One region of the Lentzea roselyniae genome, then DNA from elsewhere that is predicted to be linked to it. Evidence: riboswitches for the same ligand, from Rfam matches in the RefSeq annotation. Region 1 holds a riboswitch; each other region holds the start of a gene.
What was found. A riboswitch is a leader RNA that binds a small molecule or an ion and turns the genes downstream of it on or off. The one in region 1 is predicted to bind cobalamin.
Positions count from the first base shown of each region.

Region 2: linked by a shared signal. The riboswitch ahead of ABFX45_RS17360 (FecCD family ABC transporter permease) and the one ahead of cobN (cobaltochelatase subunit CobN) in region 1 are both predicted to bind cobalamin.
Region 3: linked by a shared signal. The riboswitch ahead of ABFX45_RS05480 (ribonucleoside-diphosphate reductase subunit alpha) and the one ahead of cobN (cobaltochelatase subunit CobN) in region 1 are both predicted to bind cobalamin.

Region 1 covers NZ_BAABBE010000024.1:26,589-34,237, forward strand. The annotation lists gene ABFX45_RS33325 (precorrin-2 C(20)-methyltransferase) at 1-497, opposite strand, end outside; gene ABFX45_RS33330 (precorrin-8X methylmutase) at 494-1,114, opposite strand; gene ABFX45_RS33335 (hypothetical protein) at 1,111-2,157, opposite strand; adenosylcobalamin (AdoCbl) riboswitch at 2,184-2,325, shown strand; gene cobN (cobaltochelatase subunit CobN) at 2,334-5,897, shown strand; gene ABFX45_RS33345 (helix-turn-helix transcriptional regulator) at 5,901-6,548, opposite strand; gene ABFX45_RS33350 (DoxX family membrane protein) at 6,627-7,004, shown strand; gene folE (GTP cyclohydrolase I FolE) at 7,001-7,561, shown strand; gene ABFX45_RS33360 (DinB family protein) at 7,593-7,649, shown strand, end outside.
Region 2 covers NZ_BAABBE010000008.1:309,093-316,741, forward strand. The annotation lists gene ABFX45_RS17340 (fumarylacetoacetate hydrolase family protein) at 1-297, opposite strand, end outside; gene cimA (citramalate synthase) at 378-1,964, opposite strand; gene ABFX45_RS17350 (ABC transporter substrate-binding protein) at 2,164-3,144, opposite strand; gene ABFX45_RS17355 (ABC transporter ATP-binding protein) at 3,141-3,881, opposite strand; gene ABFX45_RS17360 (FecCD family ABC transporter permease) at 3,881-4,903, opposite strand; cobalamin riboswitch at 4,943-5,065, opposite strand; gene ABFX45_RS17365 (hypothetical protein) at 5,058-5,564, opposite strand; gene ABFX45_RS17370 (putative T7SS-secreted protein) at 5,740-7,146, opposite strand; gene ABFX45_RS17375 (hypothetical protein) at 7,143-7,649, opposite strand, start outside.
Region 3 covers NZ_BAABBE010000003.1:29,793-37,441, reverse strand. The annotation lists gene ABFX45_RS05505 (SDR family oxidoreductase) at 1-263, opposite strand, end outside; gene ABFX45_RS05500 (glycoside hydrolase family 16 protein) at 242-958, opposite strand; gene ABFX45_RS05495 (LysR family transcriptional regulator ArgP) at 976-1,833, opposite strand; gene ABFX45_RS05490 (LysE/ArgO family amino acid transporter) at 1,933-2,481, shown strand; gene ABFX45_RS05485 (hypothetical protein) at 2,447-2,614, opposite strand; cobalamin riboswitch at 2,679-2,889, shown strand; gene ABFX45_RS05480 (ribonucleoside-diphosphate reductase subunit alpha) at 3,018-5,357, shown strand; gene ABFX45_RS05475 (ribonucleotide-diphosphate reductase subunit beta) at 5,357-6,403, shown strand; gene idi (isopentenyl-diphosphate Delta-isomerase) at 6,417-6,992, opposite strand; gene ABFX45_RS05465 (MbtH family NRPS accessory protein) at 7,100-7,291, shown strand; gene ABFX45_RS05460 (endo-1,4-beta-xylanase) at 7,304-7,649, opposite strand, start outside.

The DNA.
Region 1 (7,649 bases):
GCTGCCAGCTCGGCCGGCGGCAGGGTGCCGGGCAGGATCGTGAGGACCTCGTCGCGTTCCACGAGCGGGGTGCCGAGGACGGCACTCGCGCCGCTGACACTCGTCACGCCGGGAACGACCTCCCACTCGTAGCGGTCGGCGAGGCGTTTGTGCATGTGCATGTAGGAGCCGTAGAAGAACGGGTCGCCCGCGGCCAGGACGACGACGTTGCGGCCGGCGTCGAGGTGAGCGGCGAGGCGGGCGGCGGCCTCCTCGTAGAACTGGTCGATCTCGCCCTGGTAGTCGTCCGTGTCCTCGGTCGTCACCGGGTAGACGAGCTGTTCGGTGATCTGACCTTCGCGGAAGTAGGGCTCCGCAATGGTTCTGGCCACTGAGCGGCCGTGGCGGGCGCTGTGGAACGCGACGACGTCGGCTTCCCCGATGAGCCGCGCGGCCTTGACCGTCACGAGTTCCGGGTCGCCAGGACCCAGGCCGACGCCGTAGAGCTTGCCCGTCATTCCTCTTCGCTCGCAATCGCGTTGATAGCTGCTGCCGTCATGGCGCTGCCGCCGCGCCGGCCGTGCACCACCAGGTACTCCAGATCCGTTGCGGCCAAAGCTTCCTTGGACTCCGCCGCGCCGATGAAGCCCACCGGGATGCCGAGGACGGCGGCAGGCCTCGGGGCGCCCTGCGCGATCAGGTCGAGCAGGTGGAACAACGCCGTCGGCGCGTTGCCGATCGCGATCACCGCGTCCTGGAAGCGGTCCGCCAGCAGTTCCAGCGCTGCCGCGCTGCGGGTGTTGCCGATGCGCTTGGCCAGCTCGGGCGTGCGCGGGTCCTGCAGGTAGCACAGGACCTCGTTGTCCGCGGGCAGCCGGCGGCGGGTCACCCCGGCCGCGACCATGTTGGCGTCGCAGAGGATGGGCGCGCCGTCGAGCAACGCGGCGTGGGCGTGCCGCACGACGTTGGGGGAGAAGGCGATGTCGTGCGTCAGGTCGGTCATGCCGCACGAGTGGATCATCCGCACGACGACCCGCGCGACGTCCTGCGGGAAGCCGGCGAGGTCCGCCTCCGCGCGAATGGTCGCGAAGGAGCGGCGGTAGATCTCCGCGCCTTCCTTGATGTACTCCGTCACCTGGTCTCCTCGTAGCCGTCGCCGGTCGCGACGAACTCGATCACATCGCCGGTGGGGCGGCCACACCGGCGTGAGCAACCCGACCAGTGGACCGGTTGGCCACGAGAAATGTCAGACCTGCTCACTAGAGTTGAAATTGGGGGAACCCCGGCCGGAGCGTGTGTGTGGTGGGCCGCGTCTACCCAAGCGCGCGCGTCGGCCCGTACGTCGCTGAGTGACTTCGCGCAGCCGGGGCGGCCGGTGCAGGCGCTCACGCCGTGCCAAGGGGAGGCCGGGTCGGTGATCAGGCCGGACGTGTCGGTACCCGCCGGCACGACGAGGCTGCGCCACGGCGTCAACCGCACCGGCACACCCGCGAGGAGATGCGCATCCAGCCGTCCCAGCGGCACACCCGGTGTGGTCGGCGAAGGTGCGACAGGCGTCACAGCCGGAGTGATCCGCGATCCGCCGGTGGCACCGAAGTGTTCGGTGATCTTCCGCACACCGCCGTCCACTTCGGACAGGCGCCAGGCGGCCCCGCGCATCTCCTGGAAGAGACGGGCGGCGGTCACGAGAGCGTCCACGGGGTCCTGAACACGCACACCCGTGTCGGTCCCTGCGAGCAGCAACACGTCGTCGACCAGCCCGAAGTCGCCGCCGAGGCCGCTGACCGACGCGCCAACCGTCACCAGGAAACGCCCGGGTAGCGAGGCCAGCGCGGGGTCCGCGCACAGGGCCGCGTCCAGCGCGTCGACCAGGGCCTGGTTGGCCTCCAGCGGCGCCGCGATGATGTTGCGGATGCGCTCGTGCGTGTCCGAAGGCAGCAGGCCTGCCGCACGCAGCCGCGCACCCAGTTCCAGACCGTCCGCGAGGCCCCTGATCTGGAGGTTCGCCCGCGAGGTCAGCTCCAGCGAGCCGGTGCCGAGTTCCAGGGCGGCGAGCCGCACGACGTCCCACTGAGCTGCCGTGAGGGTGCCGCCGGGGACCCGGATGCGCGCGAGGCCGCCGTCAGCCGCCTGGTGCAGCTCGACGGCGCCTGGGCAGGCATCCGGGTGAGTACGCATAGGTCGGACTGTAACCCGCCGGTTAGGGTGAGCCCGAACGACGAAGCGCAGGAGGAAGCCGGTGTGAATCCGGCGCGGTCCCGCCACTGTGACCAGCGAACCGCTGGGAGTCAGGAACTCCGCTTCGTCTGTCACCCGCAACCTGGGGCGAGGACCCCACGAGGGATGGAGCCTGCGTGATCCTGCTGCTGTCGACCTCCGACACCGACCTGCTGTCGGCCCGGGCGAGTGGCGCCGAGTACCGGCTCGGCAACCCCGCGCGACTGACCGTCGACGACCTGCCCGCGCTCGTCGAGGGCGTCGACCTGGTCGTGGTGCGCATCCTCGGCGGGCGGAGGATGTGGGAGGAGGGGCTCGACTGGCTGCTGGCCTGCGGGCTGCCCGTGGTGGTGCTCGGCGGTGAGCAGCAGCCGGACGCGGCGCTCATGGAGCTGTCGACGGTGCCCGGCGGTGTCTGCGCCGAGGCCCACCTCTACCTGGCGCACGGCGGGCCGGTGAACCTCACCGAGCTGCACAAGTTCCTCGAGGACACGATCCTGCTGACCGGGCACGGGTTCGCGGCGCCCGCCGCCACGCCCACGTGGGGTGTGCTGGAGCGCGAGCCCGCGCAGGACGGCCCGACGGTCGCGGTGCTCTACTACCGGGCGCATCACGTCGCGGGGAACACGGCGTTCGTGCACGCGTTGTGCGACGCGATCGAGGCCAAGGGCGGGAAGCCGCTGCCGGTCTACTGCTCGTCGCTGCGCACCGCCGAGCCCGAGCTGCTGGAGACGCTGGGGCAGGCCGACGCGCTCATCGTGACGGTGCTGGCGGCCGGTGGCACGAACCCCGCCAAGGCGAGCGCAGGCGGGGACGACGACGCGTGGGACGTCGGGGCGCTGGCGGCGCTGGACGTGCCGATCCTGCAGGGGTTGTGCCTGACGTCGAGCCGCGAGTCGTGGGACTCCAACGACGATGGACTGTCCCCTTTGGACACCGCGACGCAGGTGGCGATCCCGGAGTTCGACGGCCGGATCATCACGGTTCCGTTCTCGTTCAAGGAGATCGACTCCGACGGCCTCACCGTCTACGTGGCGGATCCCGAGCGGGCGCTGCGCGTCGCCGGCATCGCGGTCAGGCACGCGCGGCTGCGGCACGTCCCGGTCGGTGAGCGCAAGATCGCGGTGATGCTGTCGGCGTACCCGACCAAGCACTCCAGGATCGGCAACGCGGTCGGTCTCGACACGCCCGCCTCGACCGTACGGTTGCTGAAGGCCATGCGGGAGCACGGCTACGACATCGGCACCGAGCTGCCGGGCGTCGACGAGCAGGACGGCGACGCGTTGATCCACGCGTTGATCGCCGCCGGTGGGCAGGACGCGGACTGGCTCACGCAGGAGCAGTTCGAGAGCAACCCCGTGCGCATCGCCGCGGCGGAGTACCGGGAGTTCTACGAGACGCTGCCCGAGGACTTCCGCGAGTCGATGCAGGAGCACTGGGGCGACGCGCCCGGCTCGCTGTTCGTCGACCACTCGCGGTCCAAGGACGGCGAGATCGTGCTGGCGGCGCTGGAGTCCGGCAACGTGGTCGTGATCGTCCAGCCGCCCCGCGGGTTCGGTGAGAACCCGATCGCGATCTACCACGACCCGGACCTGCCGCCGTCGCACCACTACCTCGCGGCCTACCGGTGGATCGAGTCGAGGTTCGGCGCGGACGCCGTGGTGCACGTCGGCAAGCACGGCAACCTGGAGTGGTTGCCGGGCAAGACCGTCGGCATGTCGGCGTCCTGCGGCACGGACGCGGCGCTGGGCGATCTGCCGCTGGTGTACCCGTTCCTCGTCAACGACCCCGGTGAGGGCACGCAGGCGAAGCGGCGCGCGCACGCCACGCTGGTCGACCACCTCGTACCGCCGATGGCCCGCGCCGACAGCTACGGCGACATCGCGCGGCTGGAGCAGCTGCTCGACGAGTACGGCAACATCTCCGCGATGGACCCGGCCAAGCTGCCGGCGATCCGGGCGCAGATCTGGACGCTGATCCAGGCCGCGAAGCTCGACCACGACCTCGGCCTGGACGACCGGCCGCACGACGCGGAGTTCGACGAGTTCCTGCTGCACGTCGACGGCTGGCTGTGCGAGGTCAAGGACGTCCAGATCCGCGACGGCCTGCACGTCCTCGGCGAGGCGCCGACCGGTTCGGTGCGGGTCAACCTCGTGCTCGCGATGCTGCAGGCACGTCAGATGTGGGGCGGCCAGGTCGCCGCGCTGCCGGGCCTGCGCGAAGCACTCGGACTCACCACGACGACCCGCGAAGACGTCGACGCCGTCGAGGAACAGGCTCGCGCGCTCGTCCAGGCCATGGAAGACGCGGGCTGGGACGCTTCCGTGGCACGGACTCTGCACGAGTCGGCCGACGTGCAGAAGATCCTGGAGTTCGCCGCCGTCGAGGTCGTGCCCCGGTTGGCGCGCACCACGGACGAGATGACGAACGTGCTGCACGCGCTGGACGGCGGCTACATCCCGGCCGGTCCGTCGGGCTCTCCGTTGCGCGGCCTGGTGAACGTGCTGCCGACCGGCCGCAACTTCTACTCGGTCGACCCGAAGGCCATCCCGTCGCGCCTCGCGTGGGAGACCGGTCAGGCGATGGCCGACTCGCTGCTCGCCCGGTACCGCGAGGAGAACGACGGCGAGTGGCCGCCCTCGGTCGGCCTGTCGGTGTGGGGCACGTCGGCGATGCGCACGGCCGGCGACGACATCGCCGAGGTGTTCGCGCTGCTGGGCGTGCGGCCGGTGTGGGACGACCAGTCCCGCCGCGTCACGGGCCTCGAGGTCATCCCGCTGGAGGAGCTGGACAGGCCGCGCGTCGACGTCACGGTCCGGATCTCCGGGTTCTTCCGCGACGCCTTCCCGCATGTCGTGTCCCTTTTGGACGATGCCGTGCAGCTGGTGGCGTCACTGGACGAGCCGGCGGACCGGAACTTCGTGCGGGCGCACATGGTCGCGGACCTGGCGGAGCACGGCGACGAGCGCAGGGCTACGCTGCGGATCTTCGGCTCCAAGCCGGGCGCGTACGGCGCGGGCGTGCTGCCGTTGATCGACAGCCGCAACTGGCGCGACTCGTCCGACATCGCCGAGGTCTACGCGGTGTGGGGCGGCTACGCCTACGGACGCGGCGTCGACGGTGTTGCCGCGCGCGAGGACATGGAGTCGGCATACCGGCGGATCGCGGTGGCGGCCAAGAACATCGACACCCGCGAGCACGACATCGCCGACTCGGACGACTACTTCCAGTACCACGGCGGCATGGTCACGATGGTGAAGGCGCTGACGGGCAAGGCACCCGCGGCGTACGTCGGTGACAGCACGCGCCCGGAGGCGGTGCGCACGCGGACCCTGACCGAGGAGACCTCACGCATCTTCCGCGCCCGCGTGGTGAACCCGCGCTGGGTCGGGGCGATGCGGCAGCACGGGTACAAGGGCGCGTTCGAGCTGCAGGCGACGGTCGAGTACCTGTTCGGGTACGACGCCACGACCGGTGTCGTCGCGGACTGGATGTACGAGAAGCTGACCGAGACCTATGTGCTCGACCCGGAGACCCGCAAGTTCCTGCAGGCCTCGAACCCGTGGGCGTTGCACGGCATCGCCGAGCGGCTGCTGGAGGCGGCGGAGCGCAAGATGTGGGAGCACCCGGAGCCGGCGACTCTCGACGCACTCAGGTCCGCCTACCTTGAGACCGAGGGCGACCTGGAAGACGGCGCCTGATCCTCAGGCCTGATCCAGCCGAACACAGCAATGTCCTGGTGACGGGTCGAGGTGAGCGGTGTGACTGCTCGCCTCGATCCCGTCCAGCAGCCCGCTGACCAGGCACAGGTTCATCCCGCACACCAGCTGGGTGTGCTTCTGGGCGAGGCTGTGGAACGGGCAGTTGCCCAGCAGGACCGAGTCCCCCTCGGCCTGGGGCTCGAACCCGAGGTCCTCCAGCACCTGCACGACGTCGCCATCCGCCTGCGTCGCCAGGTCCTCGCCCCACTCGTACGCGCGCCGGTTCAGGATCTCGCGCGGCGGCTCCCCGGTGCTCTCCGCCTCGAGCAGTGACTCGGTCAGCAGGTGGCTCGCGGCCTCGTACCGCCGATCGGGCAACGACACCTCGATCTGCTCGTCCGACCGCCGGTACAGCTTCGCCGGCCGTCCGGCGCCGGGCCCGGTGCGTCCGGAGCGCCGCTCGTGGACCACGTCCAGCAGCCCCATCTCGACCAGCTTGTCGAGGTGGAACCCGGCCGTCGTGCGCGGCAGACCGATGGCCTCGGACGCCTCGTCCTTGCTGATGGGCGCGGTTTGGCGCACCACGAAGTCGTAGAGCTTGCGCCGGTTCGGCTCGTCGAGGGCCGCGACGGCGGCGACGGGGTCGGCCATCTCTAAAACCTACTTCGGTTGACGAAAATCTGCCAGTGGTTCTAACGTTAGCGAACGTTGTCGTTAGAAGGAGGAGTCATGGTAGTCCTGACGCGCACGGATCCCGCGACGCAGGCGTTCGTGCTGTTGCGCACGGTCTTCACGGTGGCGCCGATCCTGTTCGGGCTGGACAAGTTCTTCAACCTGCTCGTGGACTGGCCCGTCTACCTGGCGCCGTGGGTCGACTCGATCGTGCCCGGCAGCCCGCAGGCCGCGATGTACATCGTCGGCGTGATCGAGATCGTGGCCGGTGTGCTGGTCGCGCTGCAGCCGAAGTGGGGCGGGCTGGTCGTCGCCGCCTGGCTGCTCGGCATCATCGTGAACCTGCTGACCCTGCCCGGCTACTACGACGTCGCGTTGCGCGACGTCGGTCTGCTGGTCGGCGCGCTCGCGTTGTCCAGGCTGGCCAGCCGATGACCGATCCCGTCATCGACACGGAGGCGGCCCGGCATGCGGTGACCGACCTGCTGAAGGCGCTGGGAAAGGACCCGTTCTCGGTGCACCTGGCGGACACACCGCGCCGGGTCGCCGAGGCGTACGCGGAACTCCTGACGCCGAGGGCCTTCAACCTCACGACGTTCCCGAACGACGAGGGCTACGACGAGCTCGTGCTGGCACGCGGGATTCCGGTGCAGTCGTTGTGCGAGCACCACATGCTGCCGTTCCACGGTGTCGCGCACGTCGGCTACCTGCCGGGCGAACGAATCCTGGGCCTGTCGAAGCTCGCGCGGGTCGTGGAGATGTTCGCGCGCGACCTGCAGGTGCAGGAACGACTGACCAAACAGGTCGCGGACTGGCTTCAGGAACACCTGCGCCCCAAGGGAGTCGGCGTCGTGATCGAGGCGGAGCACCTGTGCATGGCCTTGCGAGGCGTGCGGGTCAACGGATCCCGCACCGTCACGTCGGCGCTGCAGGGCCTGCTGCGGTCGGACCCCGCGTCACGTCAGGAGTTCTTCACCCTCGTGCATGCTTAGAGTCGACGCCGCCGCCGGACGGGAGACTCTGATGGGTGTGTTCGATGTACCGCTGGACGGGGACCGCGTACAGCTCGAAGCGTTCATA
Region 2 (7,649 bases), on a different contig from region 1:
GGCCGGGATCTTGATCTCGACGTTCGGCCCGACGACCGACGTGTTGGGCTTGAGGAAGACCAGCGGCTCCGCGGGGACCTCGTTGCCGAGCTCCGCCGCGTGGTCCGCGTAGTTGCGGCCGATGCCGATGATCTTGGTCGGCAGGATCGGCGCCAGCAGCCTGACGTCGGCCAAGGGCCACTTGCGGCCGGTGAACGTGGGCGTGCCGAAGGGGTGTTCGGCGATCTCTGCGGCTTCCTCGCCGTGAACGGCGACGAAAGCAACGCCTTGAGGATGAGCGATTCGGGCAATGCGCACGTATACAACCTTAGACGGTGTCCCTGCAGGCGCTCCGGCGCTTCCTCCGGGGCAACACACACTCTGCACTGGTTACTCGTTCAAAGCGCTGCTCGCATCGACTTGTGCACCAGTGCGTCACAGAGGGCGAGCCAGCTCGCCTCGACGATGTTGCCGTGCACCCCCACGGTGGTCCACTCGCGCTCGCCGTCCGTGGACTCGACCAGCACGCGCGTCACCGCGTCCGTACCGGGGTGCTCGGTGAGGATGCGCACCTTGTAGTCGGCCAGCTCCACGCTGTCCAACCAGGACAAGTGCGGCAGCAACGCCTTGCGCAGCGCCGCGTCCAGCGCGTGCACGGGACCGTTGCCCTCGGCGGTGGCGATGACCCGCTCCCCCGCCACGTGCACCTTGACCGTGGCCTCGGACACGATCTCGCCGTCCGAGCGGTGGTCCAGCACGACCCGGTAGGACTCGAGCGTGAAGGGAGGAGTGTCCAGTTCGGACAGCTCTGAGCGCAGCAGCAGCTCCATCGAGGCGTCGGCGGCCTCGAACGACCAGCCCTTCGCCTCCAGCTCCTTCACGCGCTTCAACGCGCTGCCGACTTCGGTTGACCGGCCGGTCAGGTCGAGCCCGAACTCACGTCCCTTGAGCTCGATGCTCGCCCGACCGGCCATCTCGGTGACCAGCACCCGCATGTCGTTGCCGACGCGGTCCGGAACGATGTGGTTGTACAGCTCCGGATCCACCTTGATCGCGCTCGCGTGCAGACCCGCCTTGTGAGCGAATGCTGACGACCCGACATAAGCCTGGTGGGTGTCGGGTGCGATGTTCGCGATCTCGGCCAACGCATGGGAGACGCGGGTGAGCTCGGCCAGTGCCCCGGTCGGGAGCACCTCCATGCCGAGCTTGGTCACGAGGTTTCCCACGACGGCGAACAGGTCGGCGTTGCCTGCTCGCTCGCCATAACCGTTGGCGGTGCACTGAACGTGCGTCGCGCCCGCCTGAACGGCCGCGATGGTGTTCGCCACGGCGCAGGACGTGTCGTCCTGGCAGTGGATTCCGACTCGGAAGCCGGTCTTCTTGACGACCTCGGCCACCGTCTCGGCGAGCCCCAACGGCAGCTGACCGCCGTTCGTGTCGCACAGCACGACGACGTCGGCGCCACCCTCCACAGCGGACTCCAGCACCCTGAGGCTGGTGTCCGGCGAGAACGCGTAGCCGTCGAAGAAGTGCTCGGCGTCGAGGAAGACTCGCCTGCCGTGTTCCTTGAGGTGCTTGACGGTGTCGCGCACCATCCTCAGGTTCTCGTCGGTGTCCGTGCGCAGCGCCCGCTCGATGTGCCTGAGGTCCGATTTGGCCACCAACGTGACCACCGGGGCCTGGGAGTCGAGAAGTGCCTTGACCTGGGGGTCTTCCTCGACCTTGACCCCTGCCTTGCGGGTCGCTCCGAACGCGACCAGCTTGGCGTGCTTGAGCTCCAGGTCACCGGCCGCCGCGCGGGCGAAGAACTCGGTGTCCTTGGGGAGAGCGCCGGGCCAGCCGCCCTCGATGAAACCGACGCCGAGCGAGTCCAGCAGCCGTGCGACAGCGAGCTTGTCCGTGACGGAGTACGAAATTCCCTCACGTTGGGCGCCATCGCGCAGCGTCGTGTCGTAGACGTGGAACTCGTCGGTCGGGCCGGCCATCGGGGTCATCTCCTCATCCGGACAAACAAAAAGACCCCCCGCGGGATGCGAGAGGTCTGCGCGTCGGGTGCCAGGGGCGGCACTACCCGACGCGCTCGTCGATAATGATGGCGAGGTGCTGAGCCATGTAGCGGATGCTGCCACAGCTCAGCACGACGTACCAAGCGCCGGGAGGAAATCTCCCACTATCTGGTCACGCTCACGCCTGCGACAAGTACTTCGCGAAGGCCTCGATCGAGGCCGGGTTGCGCGGGCCTTCGACCAGCGCGGCGTACGGAAGTGCGAAGAAGCGCTTGTTCTTGATCGCCGGCGAGTTCGCGAGCGGAGCGAAGCCCTCCAGGAACGCCTGCTTCTGCGCGGGCGTGTTCGCCTCACCGTCCGCGTAGTCCACGATCAGCACGACGTCCGGGTCGCGCTGCACGACGGTCTCCCAGTTGACCGTGGTCCAGCTGTCGTCGAGGTCGCCGAAGATGTTGTCGCCGCCCGCCTTGCCGATGACGTCCTGCGGCGCGGCGTTCTTGCCGGACGTGAACGGCTGGTCCTGGCCGCTGTCGTAGAGGAACACCTTCGGGCGCGGCTTGCCCGCCATCAGCTTGCCCGCGTTCTCGATCTGCTGCTGGTAGCCCTTGATGAGCTCCTCGGCCTCGGCCTCGACGCGGAAGATCTTCCCGAGGTTGCGCAGGTCCGTGTACAGCGCGTCGAGGGCGGGCATGATGCCGCGCTGCTTGCCGGCGCCGTTGCGGCACGCCTCGGTGAGCAGGTAGCTCGGGATCCCGAGCTGCTTCAGGGCGTCCGGGGTGAAGCCGGTGCTCTCGCTGAAGCCGTAGCTCCAGCCCGCGAAGACGAGGTCGGCGTTGGCGCCCTGCACGACCTCCTTGGAGATCTTGTCGGCGAGCTTGCGCGTGCTGTCGAAGTCGGCCTTCCACGGCGAGGTCTGCAGGTCCACCCTGTTGTTGCCGTCCACGACGTAGCCGGCCATGCGGTCCTTCAGCCCCAGCGCGAACATCAGCTCGGTGATGCCGGTGTCGTTGGTGACCACTTTGGACGGCACCTTGTCGAACGTGACCTGCTGGCCGCAGTTCGTGATGGTCACCGGGTCCGACTTCGAGGCGTCCTGCGCGACCGTGGCACCGCAGCCGGAGACGAGCAGCAGGGCGGCTGTGGCGAGGGCGGTTCTCAAGGGATGACCTCCTGGTCGAACAGGAGCTGGGGAACTCCCGTGGTGGGGTGTCGGACGACGTGTGCCGTGACGTGGAAAACCTTGGCGATCAGTTCGGGCACGAGGACCTCCTCGGGCGTGCCGTGCGCGACGACGCGGCCTTCTTCGAGCACGTACAGACGGTCGCAGTAGGACGCGGCGAGGTTCAGGTCGTGCAGGACGGTGAGAACCGTGACGCCGAGGCCGCGTGCGAGTGCGAGGACGTCGAGCTGGTGCCGGATGTCGAGGTGGTTGGTCGGCTCGTCCAGCACGAGCACGCGTGGCTCCTGTGCGACGGCACGCGCGATGAGCACGCGCTGGCGTTCACCGCCGGAGAGGCTGAGGAAACCCCGGCCCGCCAGATGCGAGACGTCCACTGTGGCCAGTGCGTCGGCGACGATGCGGCGGTCCGCCTCCGGATCGCGGTCGTGCGGCAGACGGCCCATCTCCACCACCTCGGCCACCGTGAAGTCGAACTCGACCTGTGACTCCTGGGTGAGCGCGGCGAGGTCGCGGGCGATCTTCTGTCGCTTGTGGACGCTCTCGCCGTCGAGCAGGACGATGCCGGCGTGCGGTTTCAGGGCGCGGTAGACGCAACGCAGCGTCGTGGACTTGCCGCTGCCGTTCGGCCCGACGATGCCGACGACCTCGTTCGAGGCGTGCAGCGAGATGTCCTCGATGATGTTCTGGACGGTGACACCGGTGAGCTCGACGCGCATCAGCGCCCTCCGAACACGTACGCCCTGCGGCGCATCAGGAAGATGAAACACGGCACACCGAGGGCGGCGGTGATGACGCCGAGCGGCAGTTCCTCCGGCGCCGCGAGCATGCGTGCGGCCACGTCCACCCACACCAGGAAGCTCGCGCCGGCGAGTGGCGCGAGGGCCAGCACCTTGCGGTGATCGGCGCCCACGACCATGCGGGTGAGGTGCGGCAGCATCAGGCCGACGAAGCCGACCGCGCCGCTGACGGCCACCAGCACGCCGGTGATGGCCGCGGTGACGACGAACAGGTGCGTGCGGAACCGGTTGACCTCGATGCCGAGCGTGGTCGCGGTCTCGTCGCCCATCGCCAGCGCGTTGAGCTGCCGCGCCCTGGTCGTCAGGTAGACGATCCCGGCCGCGGTCACGGCCGTGGCGACCGGCAGAGACTGCCAGTTGGCCCCGCCGAGGCTGCCGAGCAACCAGAACATGGCCGCCCGCGCCGCCTCACCGCGCGGCGCCTGGAACACCAGCAGCATGGCGACGGCCGAGAAGCCGTACGCGAGCGCGGTTCCGGTCAGCACCAGCCGCAACGGCGTGAGCCCCCGGCTCGACCGCGCGGTGATGTACACCAGCGCCGTGGCACCGAGCCCCGTCAGGAACGCTCCGGCCGAGAGCGCGTAGACACCGAGACCGGAGAGCACGCCAAGCGTCGCCACCGCCGTCGCGCCGACGCTGGCTCCGGACGAGATGCCGAGCACGTACGGGTCGGCGAGCGCGTTGCGGACCATGGCCTGGATCGCGACGCCGACCGTGCTGAGGCCGGCGCCGACCACCGCGGCCAGCAGCACACGAGGCAGCCGGATGTCCCAGACGATGTGGTACTGCCCGGCGAGGTCGGCGGGGACCGTGCCGCCGGTCAGCGCCGCCCACAGCAGTTCGAGGGTGACGTCGAACGGTACGGAGACGGGGCCGAGCGCCACACCCGCGACGATGCTGACGGCGAGCACGCCGACGAGCGCGCTGATCTTCCCGATCACATGTTCCCTTCCCGCAGTCCACGGCAGGAGTCGGAGTTCCTCTGCAGCCGTGTGCGGGTGTTCGGGCTCGCCCCTGGTGGGGCCTACCGTTGCGGGTCAGCGCCGGACTTCGACCGGACTTCCCCCGTGCACGACGCTCGTACTCTAACCCGAGCTACAAGGCGCCTTCCGCACCGAAGCCCGGCTCGAAGCGGCGGAAGTACTCCATGCAGTTCGCCATCTGGTGCTCGACGAGGCCGAACTTCGGGGTGTCGTGCGGTTCCAGCATCGCGAGCACGTCGACGGACTCGGTCGCCTTCTCGCCTGGGACGAGGATCTCGGCGCGATCGCCGGGGAAGACGGAGACCTTGTGGCCGACGTGCCACACATCCCGCCTGGATCCCTTGACCAGCACCTTCCACGGCGGGTTGTACTGCTCCAGGTCCTCCAGCTCGTTGCGGATCGAGAGCAGGGCGCTGAACACGGAGTCACCGGTGGACATCTTGCGGCCGAAGGGGCCGTAGAGAGCCATCTTGATCTCTTTCGCGGTGACCGCCTGCCACACGACGCGGCCCACCCAGACCTGTTCCCTGCCCGACTCCGGATCCTTGCCGTGGAGCGGGACGTCGCGCGAGATCGCCGGGAACTCACCGTCCTTGGTCCACTCCGGAAGCTCCTCCACCGGCTGCTGCCGCGGAGGCACCGGCCGGGGTGGTGGCGGCGGAACGGGTGGCCTCATCGCGCGTGGCGGTTGCGGCGGCGGTGGCATCTGGCGCTGCGGACGCATCGGGTGCTGGGGACGCATCGGCGGCTGTTGGGGGTGCATTGGGGCAGAACTCCTGTTGGTCGCCGTGACGTCAGCTGTGCTTGGCCATGATGTCGCGCATCTGCTGCCGATAACTGTTCATCAGCTCCTGCTGCGCGGACTTCTCCCCCGGTGGGAGATCGGGCAGCCTGGAGTCGATCTCCCGGACCAGGTCCTGCAGCCGGAAGTACTGGCTCTTGGAGGGTTCCGGCAACTGCTCCGGTTCCCTGACCCTGGGCTGCTCGTCCGGCTCGCGTTTCGGTTCCTCCGCGGGAGGGTCCGGCTCCCGCTGCGGCTCTGGCTCGCGGTCGTGCGGCACGGGATCGTCCGGATCGGTGCGCTGCGGACCGAACGGCTCGTCGGGGTGCGGGTTGTTGTAGTCCGGTGTGTGCGACGGCGGCTCGTAGTCCGCCCGGTGCCACGGCGGGAGCCCGTCGTCGACGTGCTTGCCGACCTGCGTGCCCATCTGCTCGGCCGCTTCGCGCGCGGACATCTCGGCTGTCTCTCGCAGCACCGCCTTCTCCGCCGTGCCGGCCAGCCCGGCGCCGCCGGTCGCGATGCCGAGACCGACGTCGCCGACCAGCTGACCGAACGCCGCGAACGGGTCCTTCTTCCACTGTTCGACGTTGAGGATGCCCTTGACGGCCTCGGTCGGATGCGTGGCCATGTGGACCATGCCCGCGGCCTGCTGCATCAGGTGGGCCGCGTAGTCGCCGGGGTGGGCCACGTTGTAGGGGTCGAGCGGGTTCATCACCCGCGCCACCTTGACCAGGCCGAGCACGGCCTGGCCCATACCGGAGTGCACCGACACGACCTGGTCCACGGTCTTCTCGATGCTGTCCTCGATCGAGGCACCGAGCTTGGAGAGGAACCCCGGTTCCTCGGGAGCCTTGTCCTTCGCCCTGGTGACGACGGCGGCCGCCTCAGCGGCCGCACTGCGCAGGGCGTTGCGCGCGTCGGCGAGCATCCGCTCGGCGGCCTCCCGCTGGGCCTTGCCGGGATCGTTGAACGGGGCGAGCGGTGCGGGCGCCGAGTCACCGCTGACCTGTGCGGCCATGAACGCCTTCTCGAACTGCGACGCCGCAGCGTCGTACTGGCGCTCGGCGTCCTTGGTGACCTTCTTCGCCTCGTTGTGGAGACGGATCGCCTCCGCGGCTTCGCGTTGCGCGCGCTCGACCGCGCCTTTGTAGGTCGTCAGCGCCTCCACGACGGGCCCGAACGCCTCGGCGGCGTCCCGCCACTTCGGCGTCTCCTTGGCGAAGTACTGCTGGAACTTCTCCGCCGCCGCACCCGTCCAGTGGCCGACGTCCAGTTTGGACAGACCGCCGTACGCCTCCTGACAGGCGGTGCCGAGCTTGCGCAGCCCGCTCGCGGTCTCGTCGAGAGTCGCGACGTCGCCGGGGACGAGCTCCTTCGGGTCGTCGGTGTCGCCGAGCTCACTGCGCCCGAACCAGCTCACGCGCGATCACCGGCCTTCTTGAACGACGTCTCCTCACCGGTGACGTCCTCGACCGCCGAGTCCCACGAGTTCTCGAGGCCCTTCGCGGCCTTGTCCCACTCCTTCTCCATCGAGGTCAACTGCGTGTACGGCTTGCCGAGCTCCTCCCAGGACTGCCTGGTCGGGTCCACCTGTGAGCCGGGGTCGCCGAGCAGCAGCTGGAAACCCTGCTTGAGCTTGTCCTCGGCCTGCTCGTACACGCTGCGCGTGTCGCTGAGCGCCGAGACCATCTCGGTGCCTTCCTCGACGAGGTGCCGCACTCCCCACTTCCAGCGGTCGAAGAACTCCTCCAGCGCCTCGGCGAGCACCTCGTCACCGCACTCGTCCTGGCTGGGGCAGAGGAACCCGAGGCTGGTGGTGCTGGCCATCAGGTGGCCGCCGTCGGGCGCGAACTCCTTCAACGCCGCGACCGTGTCGTTGACGCCCTTGATCGCCTGACCCATCGCGCCGAGGTCGACGCCGAA
Region 3 (7,649 bases), on a different contig from region 1:
TCGGAGATGACGTTGACCGAGATGTCGATCCGCTCGAACGCGGCCGCGTGCCGGTCGACGCTCTGCTCGTCCAGCGCGTCGACCACGGCGTACCCGACGCCGAGCTCTTCCGCCTTGGCCTTGAGCGCCGCCTCGGTGCGCGCGGCGAGGTGCACTTCGGCACCCGCCTCGGCGAACGCCCCGGCGATCGCGCCGCCGATCGTGCCGGCGCCGTAGACGACGGCGACCTTGCCGGTGAGGTTCACCGGTACGCCCTGAACCACTCGACCTCGAACTCCTTCGGATAGCGCCCGGTCCGCTCCGGCCCGAACTCGAAGACGGCGAGCTGGAACTGCATCGGGTAGTCCGGCGCCTGGTGCACCGTGTTGACCAGGTCGCCGTCCACGAAGAAGTCGACGCGGCCCGGCTGCCAGTCCGCGCCGTAGACGTGGAACTCGCGCCCGTCGATCGGCACGTCCACGACCTCGAACTCGTCGGTGATCCTCGGGTCGCCGAACGGGTGCAGCCCCATCCCGACGCCGGTGTTCGCCGGGTAGACGTGCTTGCCGAAGATCTCCGCGATGCAGATCTCGGCCGACCGCTCCGGCACGTCCTCCAGTCCGATCATCCACAGCGCGACCATGCAGCTGGGGTCGTCGATCGCCTTGCAGCGGATCTCGAACCGGCCGTACGTCGGGGTGTAGAGCCGCAGGTCCTGCTGCTTCTCCCGCACCTGGAGGTCGGGGCGGAACCGGGACTGTCCCTCGGTGAGCGCGGTCTGCAGGCCCGAGACCCTGGTGTCGCCGTCGAACTCGGGGCACCACGGCTCCTGGTCGGCGTCGATGCGCAGGACCAGGCCGTTGTCGTTGCGGTAGCGGGCGGCGGTGGCCGACCTGGAACTCCAGTGCGGCAGATAGTGCGGGTACCACCGGTCCAGCGTGGTGAACCGGTCCTCGAACTCGAGCTCTCGTCCGGTCATGTCACCGAGGGTAACTCCTACCGCAGCGCGACAGCCGCTTCTGCGGCCACCGCGTCGGCCACGGCGGTCAGCGCCGGCGAGTCCAGCTTCCACTGCTGCCAGTACAGCGGGATGTCGACGGTCCGGCCCGGCGCGAGGTCGACCAGGCCCTCCTGCAGCTGCTGCGGCGGCACCATGCCCCACCCGAGCCCGGCCACGATCGCCCGCACGTACACCTCCGACGACGGCACGTAGTGGCGGTGTTCCGCGGCGCCCCGGCCACGGGTCAGCGTGCGCACGAACCTGTCCTGCAGGTCGTCGTTGCGGTCGAACACCACCACCGGCGCGTCCGGCAGCCACGACTTCACGGGACCGTCGGCGTACGTGTCTATAAAGGACTGCGACGCCATTGCCGCGTAACGGATGCTGCCCAGCTTCCGCACGGAACAGCCCGCGACCGGCTCACGCGAGGACGTCACCGCGGCCATCACCACGCCCTGTCGCAGCAGAGCCGTCGTGTGGTCCTGGTCCTCGCGGTGGAGGTCGAACGAGATCTTGAGCGACGAGGGAACCCGTTGCAGCGCGGGAAGGAACCACGTGGCGAGCGAGTCGGCGTTGACCGCGATCGGCACCCGGACCACGGCGTCCGACCCGAGGGCGGCGTCAAGATCCTGGTCCAGCGCGAGCAGTTGCCGACCGTACCGGACCAGCACCTCCCCCGACGGCGTCAGCCGCACCGGCCGCGCCCGCACCAGCAGCACCCGGCCCGTTCGCTGCTCCAGGGCTTTGATCCGTTGCGACACAGCGGAAGGCGTGACGTGCAGCATCGCCGCGGCGGCGTCGAACGTGCCCGCGTCGACGACCGCGAGCAGCGTGCGCACCAGGTCCAGATCCATCACAGCTGCTAATGGTACGTAAGAATCTTTAGCTGGTCTCATCAAGACGCCGTCAATACCGTCGATGGTGTGACTGACCTGCTGCTCGGCTTCGGCACCATGCTGACCCTGATCGTCGCCATCGGCGCGCAGAACGCTTTCGTGCTGCGCCAAGGACTTCGCCGCCACGCCGTGGCGAAGGTCGTCGCGGTGTGCGCCGTCTCGGACGCGATCCTGGTCGCGGTCGGCGTCGCCGGCTTCGGAGCCATCGTCAGCAAGTGGCCGCAGGCGATCACCGTCGCCGCGATCGTGGGCGGCCTCTTCCTGCTGGGCTACGGGTTTCTGGCCGCCCGTCGCGCGTTCAACCCGTCCGCACTGACCGTGGAGCCGGCCCGGAGCGGCCGCCCCGTCCTCACCGCGCTCGCCCTCACGTGGCTCAACCCGCACGTCTACCTGGACACCGTGCTGCTGCTCGGTTCGATCGCGGCCGGCCGGTGGCTCTTCGGGGTCGGCGCGGTGACCGCGAGCGTCACGTGGTTCGTCGCGCTCGGGTTCGGCGCCCGGCTGCTCAGCCCGCTGTTCGCGAAGCCCCGCGCGTGGCGGGTGCTGGACGGCGTGATCGCGGCCGTGATGATCAGTCTCGGCGTGACCCTGATCGCCGGGTCGTGATCATCACCAGGACCGCCGACACCGCCAGCACGCCGCTCGTCACGGGCGCCGCGGCACCGGCCGCGAGGGACGCCGAAGCCAGCCCCGCGCTGACGAGAGCACCTGCGATGATCTTCGGCCGAACTTCACCCACGTTGATCACCCTAACCCACGACACGCCCATGTTGGGTGGTGATCCAGAGCCCACCACCACATGTAGTATCTGCCGCGCTGGTGGTTCACCGGCCCGGAGCAACGGGCCGGTGAGGCAAGAGGGAACCTGGTGCGAGTCCAGGACTGCCCCGCAGCGGTGAGTGGGAACGAAAGCCGTCAACGAAGCACTGGGTCGCGAGACCTGGGAAGCGACGGCCGGTAGGAGCGAGAGGTGCGCCCACGAGTCCGAAGACCTGCCACTGGTGTGCGCGCAAGCCTGCGCGCACGACACGGTGCCCCGAGGGAGGGCGGCTGTGTGCACCAGTGGTCTCGTCACTGGCGTGCGCGTGCGTTTCCTCGGGCCGAGCTCGCGAGGAGAGAGCGTGCCCGACCGCCCAACGGCTATGGATCACCTGTCTGGGGTCGTCAACGAAGCATGTGCCGACCTGCCCAACGCGTCGGCAGAGGCGGTTCTGACCGAGACCAAGCGGAACCTCTACGCCGGCATCACCGACGCCGAGCTCGCCCTGGCGCCGATCATGGCCGCCCGCACGATGGTCGAGCACGACCCGGACTACTCGTACGTCAGCGCCCGGTTGCTGCTGGACAGGCTGCGCGCCGAGGCGTGCGGCACACCCCTGTCCCACGCCGAGATGACCGAGCGCTACCCGTCGTACTTCACCGAGTTCGTCCGCCACGGCATCGAGCTGGGCCAGCTGGACCCGCGCCTCGCGGACTACGACGTGGCCCGCCTGGGTGCCGCACTCGACGCGTCGCGTGACCTGAACTTCCAGTTCCTGGGCATGCAGACGTTGTACGACCGCTACTTCCTGCACCACGACGGCCGCCGCTACGAGCTGCCGCAGGCGTTCTTCATGCGCGTCGCCATGGGCCTCGCCCTCGACGAGGACGACCGCGACGCCCGCGCCGTCGAGTTCTACGAGCTGCTGTCGTCGTTCGACTTCATGTGCTCGACCCCGACCCTGTTCAACTCGGGCACCACCCGCCCGCAGCTGTCGTCGTGCTTCCTGACCACTGTGGACGATGATCTTGCGGGCATCTTCCACGGCATCAGGAACAACGCGCTGCTCAGCAAGTTCGCCGGTGGTCTCGGCAACGACTGGACCCCGGTGCGCGGCATCGGCGCGCACATCAGGGGTACCAACGGCAAGTCGCAGGGCGTGGTGCCGTTCCTGAAGATCGCGAACGACACCGCCGTAGCCGTGAATCAGGGCGGCAAACGCAAGGGCGCGGTCTGCGCGTACCTGGAGACCTGGCACATCGACGTCGAGGAGTTCCTCGACCTGCGCAAGAACACCGGCGACGAACGCCGCCGCACACACGACATGAACACCGCGAACTGGGTGCCGGACGAGTTCCTGCGCCGGGTCCGCGCGAACGGCCCGTGGACCCTGTTCTCGCCCGACGAGGTGCCGGATCTGCACGACGCGTTCGGTGACGACTTCGCGCGGAAGTACCGTGCGTACGAGGAGAAGGCCGACCGCGGCGAGATCAGGGTGTTCCGCCGCGTGCAGGCCGTGGACCTGTGGCGGCGCATGCTGACCATGCTGTTCGAGACGGGCCACCCGTGGATCACGTTCAAGGACCCGTGCAACCTGCGTTCGCCGCAGCAGCACAGCGGTGTCGTGCACTCCAGCAACCTCTGCACCGAGATCACCCTCAACACCTCGGTCGACGAGGTCGCGGTCTGCAACCTGGGCTCGGTCAACCTCGCGCGGCACGTCACCGAGCAGGGCATCGACCACGCGCGGCTCGAGAAGACCGTGCGCACGGCGGTGCGGATGCTCGACAACGTGATCGACGTCAACTACTACACGATCCCCGAGGCGCGGAACTCGAACCTCAAGCACCGCCCGGTCGGCCTGGGCCTGATGGGTTTCCAGGACGCGCTGTTCACGCTCGGCACCCCGATGGCGAGCGAGGAGGCCGTCGAGTTCGCGGACCGCAGCATGGAGGAGATCAGCTACTACGCGATCGAGGCGTCCGCCGACCTCGTGGCCGAACGCGGCGCGTACCGGTCGTTCGAGGGATCGCTGTGGAGCCAGGGGATCCTGCCCATCGACTCGATCGGCATCCTCGCGCGGAACCGCGGCGAAGACGAGCTCGACGTCGATCGCGAGTCCACGATGGACTGGGGCAGGATCCGGGAGAAGGCCCGCAAGGGCATGCGGAACTCCAACGTCATGGCCATCGCGCCGACCGCGACCATCGCGAACATCACCGGCGTGAACCAGTCGATCGAACCGCTGTACCGCAACCTGTACGTGAAGTCGAACATGTCCGGCGACTTCACCGTGATCAACCCCGACCTGGTGCGCGCGCTCAAGCAGCGCAAGCTCTGGGACGAGCAGATGGTCGCGGACCTCAAGCTGCACGACGGCAGCCTCGGCGCGATCGACCGCGTGCCGCCGTACCTCAAGGCGTTGTACGCCACCGCGTTCGAGGTCGACAGCTCGTGGCTGATCGAGGCGGGCGCGCGCCGGCAGAAGTGGATCGACCAGGCGCAGTCGCTGAACCTGTACCTCGGCCAGCCCAGTGGCCGCAAGCTCGACGAGCTGTACCAGCTGGCGTGGGTGCGCGGTCTCAAGACCACGTACTACCTGCGCACCCAGAGCGCCACGCACGTGGAGAAGTCCACGCTGCAGGGCACCGACGGCAAGCTCAACGCCGTCTCCCCCGTCGCTTGCTCCGTCACCGAACCTGACTGTGAGGCTTGCCAGTAATGAGCAACATCGAAGCGGGCGCGGCGCGTGTGAGCGTGGACGACAAGGCGATGATCAACTGTCGCGCCGACGTCAACCAGCTGCTGCCGCTCAAGTACCACTGGGCGTGGGAGAAGTATCTCAACGGCTGCAACAACCACTGGATGCCGACCGAGGTGTCCATGCAGGCGGACATCGCGCTCTGGAAGACAGCGTCTTCATCGGGCGGCCTGACCGACGAGGAACGCCGCATGATCAAGCGGAACCTCGGCTTCTTCGCCACGAGCGAGTCGTTGGTGGCCAACAACATCGTGCTCGCGGTGTACCGGCACCTGACGAACCCCGAGTGCCGCCAGTACCTGCTGCGCCAGGCCTTCGAGGAGGCCGTGCACACCCACACGTTCCAGTACATCTGCGAGTCGCTCGGCCTGGACGAGGGCGAGCTGTTCAACATGTACCGGGAGATCCCGTCCATCACGGACAAGGCCGCCTGGGCGCTGCAGTACACGCAGCACCTGGAGGACCCGGAGTTCACGACCGGCACGCCGGACAAGGACCAGGCCTTCCTCAAGGACCTCGTGGCGTTCTACGTGGTCTTCGAGGGCATGTGGTTCTACACCGGCTTCGCGCAGATCCTGTCGCTGGGCCGCCGCAACAAGATGGTCGGCATCGCCGAGCAGTACCAGTACATCCTGCGCGACGAGTCGATCCACCTGAACTTCGGCATCGACGCGATCAACCAGATCAAGATCGAGAACCCGCACCTGTGGAACGACGTGTTCCAGAAGGAGGTGCGCACCATGCTCGCCGAGGGCTGCGAGCTGGAGATCGCGTACGGCCGGGACACGATGCCGAACGGGATCCTGGGTCTCAACGCCGAGCTGTGCGAGCAGTACATGCGGTTCATCACGAACCGCCGCTGCGCCCAGCTCGGGCTGGAACCGGTGTGGGAGCAGACGGAGAACCCGTTCCCGTGGATGTCGGAGATGATGGATCTGAAGAAGGAGAAGAACTTCTTCGAGACCCGCGTCATCGAATACCAGAACGGTGGCTCACTGGAGTGGTGAGCCACGACTCCTGTCAGCCGAGCCGGACAGCGCTCGGAAGCCCGGCCCGGTCCGCGACGGGCCACCGCAGCGGATCGGGCCCCAGCTTCACCAGTTCGGCGACCTGCAGCTTCGACCACGGCGAGATCTCACGCGTGCCGTCCAGCACCGAAGAGGCGAACTCCGCCCACGGCACGCGCTCGGCCGAGTCGACCTCGTCCGGGTTCGGGGTGGGCTCGTCGTCGGAGAGGACCCGGAACACCGGGCACATCTCGTTCTCGACGACGCCGCCCATCTCGGCGCGGTAGCGGAAGCGGGGCAGCAGCAGTTCCGGATCGGAGCACTTCAGGCCGAGCTCGTCGCGCAGGCGGCGCAGCACGGCCTGGCCCATGTCCTCGTCCGGCAGCGGGTGACCACAGCACGTGTTCGTCCACACGCCGGGGAACGTCTTCTTGTGCAGCGCGCGGCGGGTGAGCACGATGCGTCCGGCCGAGTCGAAGACGTAGCTGGAAAACGCCAGGTGCAGCGGGGTCTCCGCGTGGTGCACCACGGCCTTGTCCTCGACGCCGATCGCCGAACCGTCCTCAGCGAGGAGAACCACCTGTTCCACAGTCACGACAGTACGTAATCACAGGAACGACCGGAACCGGAAGCCGGAGGTGTGAGCTTGAGCGTGGAGATAGCGGGACCATAGGTGTCCCAGGTCACCCTGGAGTCATGACTTCCCCGTTCGCTCAGGCTCACACCACGTTGTTCCTGGTGCTGGTCAGCCCGACGGGCCAGTACTCGATCTGGCCGGCGGTGCTGCGGGTGCCCGCTGGGTGGCAGGTCGTTCACGGCGTCGCGTCCTGGATGTCCTGCGAGGACTTCTTGAACGCCACCCGCGGCGACCTGCCCTCGGCCGCTTAGACACCTGCTTTCTCAAGCACCCCGTTTGGCGAGGGTGGACCGCAGGACGTAGTACGCGGGCTTGCGCGTGAAGTCGTCCCACATCACCGTGGCCGCGCCCTGCCCCTGGAAGAAGACCGGTACCCACGAGTACTTGTCGACGAAGCCCCAGATGGTGAACGACCTGCAGGAGCTGACGTTCAGGCAGGCGACGAGCATGCGCTGGTAGTAGTCGGCCTGCTGGCGCAGCTGCGCCTCGGTCGGCACGCCGCTCGCGGGCAGGGTCATCCGCACGTCGACCTCGGTGAGCGCGGTCTCGAGGCCGAGGCCCGCGAACCGCTTCAGGTTGCGCTCCAGGTCGTCGGGAAAGCCGTAGTCC